One region of the Blautia sp. Sow4_E7 genome, then DNA from elsewhere that is predicted to be linked to it. Evidence: predicted binding sites of a transcription regulator. Region 1 holds the regulator's gene; the other holds the start of a gene.

What was found. The regulator HrcA, encoded in region 1, represses chaperone genes, less so after heat shock. The targets are predictions, from matches to a motif close to TGTTAGCACTCNNNNNNNNNGAGTGCTAACA.
Region 2: ACTQ50_RS11410 (Hsp20/alpha crystallin family protein) is a predicted target of HrcA. The motif match lies at 1,309-1,339, and genes of this name have one in related genera.

The regions. Positions count from the first base shown of each region.
Region 1 is NZ_JBQKLL010000020.1:41,967-45,389, reverse strand. It holds gene ACTQ50_RS12050 (TIGR00730 family Rossman fold protein) at 1-497, shown strand, start outside; gene hrcA (heat-inducible transcriptional repressor HrcA) at 876-1,916, shown strand; gene grpE (nucleotide exchange factor GrpE) at 1,945-2,595, shown strand; gene dnaK (molecular chaperone DnaK) at 2,791-3,423, shown strand, end outside.
Region 2 is NZ_JBQKLL010000018.1:45,869-49,291, forward strand. It holds gene groL (chaperonin GroEL) at 1-171, opposite strand, end outside; gene ACTQ50_RS11400 (co-chaperone GroES) at 200-484, opposite strand; gene ACTQ50_RS11405 (MarR family winged helix-turn-helix transcriptional regulator) at 696-1,127, opposite strand; gene ACTQ50_RS11410 (Hsp20/alpha crystallin family protein) at 1,468-1,908, shown strand; gene ACTQ50_RS11415 (HdeD family acid-resistance protein) at 1,981-2,514, shown strand; gene ACTQ50_RS11420 (VirB4-like conjugal transfer ATPase, CD1110 family) at 3,220-3,423, opposite strand, start outside.

The DNA of each region.
Region 1 (3,423 bases):
TTTATTATGAAAAAACAGAAGAGCTTGGAAGAGCAATGGGAAAAAGAGGTCACGGGCTGGTGTTTGGCGGCGGAGCCACAGGAATGATGGGGGCAGCAGCCAGAGGCGTGGCAGCAGAGAAGGGGTACATACTTGGAATCGCTCCCCGTTTTTTTGACCAGCCGGGAGTTTTATATGAGAAATGCACGGAATTTATTTTTACAGAGAATATGAGGGAACGCAAGAAGCTTCTGGAGGAAAAATCAGAAGCTACCATTGTAACTCCTGGAGGAATCGGCACTTATGAAGAGTTTTTCGAGATTCTTACCTTAAAAAGCCTGAAGCGTATTGACCGTCCTATTGTACTGTATAACATTGATGGATATTATAATAAGATGAAAGCCCTGCTGGAGTATACAGCGGAAGAAAAATTCATGGATCCTTCTGTGCTGGATCTGGTGGTATTTCTGGATGATCCGGAAGAGGTTTTAGATTATTTGGAAAATTATAGGAAGTAATAAACAGAAGAAAGATGTCAGAGGAAAAATTTCCATGACATCTTTTTTTCGTGAGTGATAAGGCAAAACTGACAGAATGTGCTATATCTGTTACGGTCTCCTGGCAATATTCCGCGAAGGGTGTTTTGCGAACAGAGTGAACAATAGCCTTAACTGATTTGTATTTTAGCTGGATGGATTTAAGTTTAAGGTAAAAACTATCAAAAAAGATGAAAAAAATTTGTAAAAAATATTGACAAACGGAATACTGAGGTGTATCTTAAGAACATAGATGTTAGCACTCCTAAATAATGAGTGCTAACAAAGGAATTCGAAGAAGCCAGACGGGAATCAGAATCAGGTTTGACCGTCCGCTTTTCAGAAAGGAGCAGATATTTCATGGATGAAGTATTAGATGAGCGCAAACGGAAAATACTGAAAGCAATCATCAAGACTTATATGGAAACAGGAGAGCCGGTTGGTTCCAGAACCATTTCCAAGTATCCGGACTTGAATGTCAGCTCCGCTACCATCCGAAATGAGATGTCCGACCTGACGGATATGGGTTACATTGTACAGCCCCACACCTCAGCCGGAAGAATTCCATCCGATAAAGGCTATCGCCTTTATGTAGATGAGCTTACCAGGGAGAAGGAAGCCGAGATCGCAGAAATCCGTGATCTGATGATTGAGAAATCAGACAAGATGGATAAGGTATTGAAGCAGGTAGCCAAGGTTCTTGCCACGAATACCAACTATGCGACCATGGTTGCTGTTCCTCAGTATAAAGGAAGCACCCTGAAGTTCATTCAGCTTTCACGTGTCAATGAACACCAGCTGATCGCTGTAGTTGTATGTGAAGGCAATGTCATCCGGAACCAGATCATTAATATTGAAGAGGAGATGGATGATCAGACGATCCTGAAGCTGAATCTTCTTCTTAACACCAATCTGAACGGTGTTCCGATCCAGGACATCAATCTTGGCATGATCGCCAGATTGAAAGAACAGGCTGGAAGCCACAGCGGTGTGGTTGCAGATGTGCTGGACGCAGTTGCAGCTACCATTCATGTGGATGAAGAAGATATGAAGGTATATACATCGGGAGCGACCAACATATTTAAGTATCCAGAGCTGGCAGATACATCCAAGGCCAGTGAGTTGATCTCCACCTTTGAGGATAAGCAGGAACTTGCGGATATGGTCCGTGAGGAAATGGGAGATCCCCAGAACACAGGAGTTCAGGTATACATCGGAGATGAAGTTCCGGTACGTACCATGAAGGACTGCAGCGTGGTCACAGCTACTTACGAGCTGGGCGATGGAATGCGGGGAACAATCGGAATCATTGGTCCCAAGCGAATGGATTACGAGAATGTAGTGGACAGCTTAAAGAAATTAAAAGTCCAGCTTGATGAAATGGTAAATAAGAAAACCTAGAAAGGCGGTTGAAAGCGTGTCAGAAGAAATGAATAAAGAAGCCGAAGTACAGGAAGAAGCAGTTGACATTCCGGTAACCGACGGAAGTGAAGAAGAGGCAGCAGATACAGCCCAGACAGCAGAAGAGGAAGCTTCCGAAGAGACAGCCCAGGCAGAAGAAACTGAGCAGCCAGCTCAGGAGGAAGAATCCCAGAAGGAACCGGAATCTAAGACAAAAACTTCTTTCTTCGGCAAGAAGAAAAAAGAAAAAGATAAATTTGAACAGCAGATCGAGGAGCTTACAGACAGACTGAAGCGCAGCATGGCTGAGTTCGACAACTACCGTAAAAGAACGGAGAAAGAGAAATCCAGCATGTACATCATCGGCGCCAAGGACATCGTTGAAAAGATGCTTCCAATCGTGGATAACTTCGAAAGAGGCCTTGCACAGGCACCTGAGGAAGATCCATTTGCAGAAGGTATGAAGATGATATACAAGCAGATGATGACAGCCTTCGATGAGATGGGTGTGAAGCCAATCGAAGCTGTAGGCAAGGAATTTGATCCAAATCTGCACAATGCAGTCATGCATGTGGAAGACGAATCCGTCGGCGAGAACATCGTCGTAGAGGAATTCCAGAAGGGATATACCTACAAGGATTTCGTTGTAAGACACAGCATGGTTAAGGTAGCCAATTAAGTACTAAAACAGAATATAAATTGTTATTGTTCACTGGTAGCGTTCCGCGAGGTGTTTTTTGTGAACAAAGTTTACAGAAAACCCGAGAATTGCAGCGCGAAATCATGCGAATGCATGATTTCTGTGCATCGCGAAGCGGTTACTGATCACGTAGTGAACAGTAACCATAGATTTTTAAACAGGAGGAAAATTATCATGGGAAAAATCATTGGTATTGACTTAGGTACAACAAACAGCTGTGTAGCTGTTATGGAAGGTGGACAGCCAACCGTTATCGCAAATACAGAAGGATCCAGAACAACACCATCTGTTGTAGCATTTACAAAGACAGGTGAGCGTCTGGTAGGTGAGCCTGCAAAACGTCAGGCTGTAACAAATGCAGAGAAAACAATCTCCTCCATCAAGAGAGAGATGGGTACAGATTACCGTGTAACAATCGACGACAAGAAATATTCCCCACAGGAAATTTCCGCTATGATCCTTCAGAAACTGAAAAAAGACGCTGAGGGATACCTTGGAGAGTCTGTTACAGAAGCAGTTATCACAGTTCCTGCATATTTCAACGATGCTCAGCGTCAGGCAACCAAGGATGCTGGTAAGATCGCAGGCCTTGATGTAAAACGTATCATCAACGAGCCTACAGCAGCAGCTCTTGCATATGGTCTTGACAATGAGAAAGAGCAGAAGATCATGGTTTATGACCTTGGTGGTGGTACATTCGATGTTTCCATTATCGAGATCGGTGATGGAGTTATCGAGGTTCTTGCAACAGCTGGTAACAACCGTCTTGGTGGTGATGACTTTGACCAGAGAATCACAGACTACATG
Region 2 (3,423 bases), on a different contig from region 1:
TTTTGCAATGGTCACACCATCGTTTGTAATTAATGGTGCACCGTAAGATTTATCCAGTACAACATTTCTTCCTTTTGGCCCCAATGTTACCTTTACTGTATCTGCCAGTCTGTCTACGCCGGCTTCCATTTTTTTTCGAACATCAATATCAAAACTAATCTCTTTTGCCATGATAATTTCCTTCTTTCTACTGTTTCTATTACTCGACAATTGCCAGAATGTCATCCTGGATTACAATTTTATATTCTTCGTCGCCAATTTTTACTTCTGTGCCGCCGTATTCAGAAATAATGACTTTATCTCCTTCTTTTACCTGCATGGCAACCCTCTGTCCGTCTTTACATTTTCCCGGACCAACTGCAATTACTACAGCTTCCTGCGGTTTCTCTTTTGCGCTGTCTGGCAGAATGATTCCTGATTCTGTCTTTTCTTCAACATCCTGATACTGAAGAACTACTTTGTCACCCAATGGTTTTAATTTCATATGAATAACCTGCCTTTCTTTTGTTAGCACTCTTGCTTGTTGAGTGCCATCGTGTTTCGCAAAAAATATGTTTCTCGCGAAACATGTTTTATTTTTAAATTATTTATTTTTAAAGTATTATATCACCTGTATTTCTCTTGTCAATAGGTTTCCAAAATAATTTAAAAAAGATGCGAAGCACCTTAACCATTACTTTGCATCTTTTGATCATCTAAATTAATTCATTTATATTTTTCCTGATTTTTTCCGATACTTCCCGAAAAACCTTCAATTCTTCTTCCGACACACCTTTTAAAATCATCCCGTTCATTGCTTCCCTTCTCTTCGTCATTTCTGTTACCAGATCCTTCGCATAATCAGATATTTCATAATGAATATATCTTCTATCATTCTTATCCGGTATCGCAATAAGATAATTTCTCCTGCAGAGACTGTCAACTGCCTGCGAAATATGTCCACGGTTCATCATCAACTGATGGTGGATATCCGTAGAGGTATTATGTGTTCCGCATTTTGACAGGAAGTATAATATCTCCAGTTCTGCTCTTTTCATATCATATTTTTCTCGTAATTCAACGCTCTGTTCCTCTAACAGCTTTTTAAATTGTCCTCCCTGCAATATGATATCAATTTGTGTATCCATTTAGTTCAGCTTCTTTCAATGTTTTTTTCATTCTATCACAAGTTTAATAATTCGTCACCATTTAATTTTAAACGACTTTTTTGTTTCCTCTTAATTAATGATTAACATCTGGAATCTATTCCGCTGAATCTAATATCAGTAATTATTTTATTTCGCAAAGTTCACAAAATCTTCACACAATTATTAGCACTCTCTATTGACGAGTGCTAATTCATATGTTATATTACACATAGAACAAAGAAAGAGAATATGATTTTTCTTCCTGATATTCATAAATCAACACTTCGGGTTTCTCCGATAGTGCAAACTTTAGTTTATGTCATGAAAGGAGATATGACTTATGTTAATGCCTAGTATTTTTGGAGAAAATTTATTTGATGATTTTATGGATGATTTTGCTTTTCCGGACATCGATAAAAAATTGTATGGAAAACATGCTCCCCATATCATGAAGACTGATGTGAAGGAAAAAGACAACGCTTACGAAGTGGCAATTGATCTTCCTGGATTTAAGAAAGACGAGATTCAGATCCAGCTTGAAAACGGTTATGTAACTGTAAGTGCAGCAAAAGGTCTGGATAAAGATGAAAAAGATAAGGAAGGAAAATATATCCGCCGCGAGCGTTATACCGGAAATGTAAGCAGAAGCTTTTATGTAGGAAATAATGTTCAGAGAGAAGACATCCATCCGAAATTTGAAAATGGTATTCTTTCCTTTACTGTTCCAAAAGAGCAGAAGGCAGTAGAAAACAACTCACATTATATTTCCATCGAAGGTTAATCTCAAACGGGCAGGGAATAAAACCCCTGCCTGTTTTAAAAGCCAAATGCAATCGGAAAAGAGGTTTTTGATATGAGTAAAACGACATCAAGAGTATTATGGATTTTAGCCGGAATCTTTCTGATTATAACCGGGATCGGATGTTTGAGGAATCCCGGAAAAATTCTTTATGGTCTTCCCATTATCTTTGGAGTTGCCATGATGTTTTCCGGCATTATAGATATTGTGATATTTGCAGCCGGTCATGATTATATGGCAGGATCTGGCTGGTTTCTTGCTGACGGCATTCTAACCGTACTGATGTCTTTATTCATTTTGGGAAATGGATGGTTTACAGCAATGACTATTTCCTTTATTTTAGGAATGTGGCTGATTTTTTCAGGTATCACCAAACTGGTTAATTCCTTTGACCTTCAAAAACTGGGAGTAAAGGGCTGGGGCTGGTTTACAGTACTTGGAATCCTTCTGACTGTGATTGGTTTTCTGTCATTCACACATCCATTTGCAAGTATTGCAGCTATGGCCTGGGTAATCGGATTTTTCCTGATCCTACAGGGTATTGTATCTGTCATGCGTGGATGCTTTTCCAATCGCTTCTGGATGTAAAATATAACAAAAAATAACATTGCCAAGGAGGAAAAAAGGCACCTCTTCATATAGATTCGGCTGCATACAAAATTGTGTGCAGCCTTTTTTAACGAATGCCTAATTCCACAAACAATTTGAATATTCTTGTGCGATGAAATCGCACTTCCGGAAATCTGGAAATCAGATGTCTGGGAAGTGGAAATCATCTTATGCGAGTTTACTCGCGTAATGTTTTATTGCTAACTTCCCATGTTTTTCCTACTCAAACCAAAACGCGCCATCAATCACATGCTTTCTGCCAACTGTTCCTGTGTAATATTCTTTTCTTTTCGAAGCTCTTTAAGAAAACTTCCAACTTTTTCTTGTTTCATTTTGTTCCTCCTTCCACCGATAGATTAGTTTATTTCATCGATTTCAACCACAATACAAAGCGAGAAATTGATTTTTTTATATGGACAACCATGTCTATTTCTATTTTTTGCTTGCTTTTCCCCAAAAATAAGAATCCCACATCCCGGCAAATTCAAATTAATGCGTGTTTGCAGACTCACCAAAAGACTGAAATTTAATACTTTAAATTCCCTTTTTTAACATTTTCTTGAATGATGCAGTCTGTTATTTCAAACAACTTTTCAGATCCCAGTTTTGTTTTACTCTGTCTTTTATAAATTTGCTCTACGGTAACATCGTGTTCCCGCCAATCCCCACCATTATTGCTATTATTCAAGATAAGTGGTTAAATGTTATCCATAGCATGAGCAAACTTAGACTCTTCGGTTTCATATTCTTCAAACTCATCAAATATCTGGTAGATTTCTGGGAGCCCCGGTTGATGGTAACGCGATTCCATACCTGATCCTGAACGATCAGCATTCCCAGCTTTTTCAGCTGCTTGCCAAGCTCCTTGATATCAAAACAGATGATCCG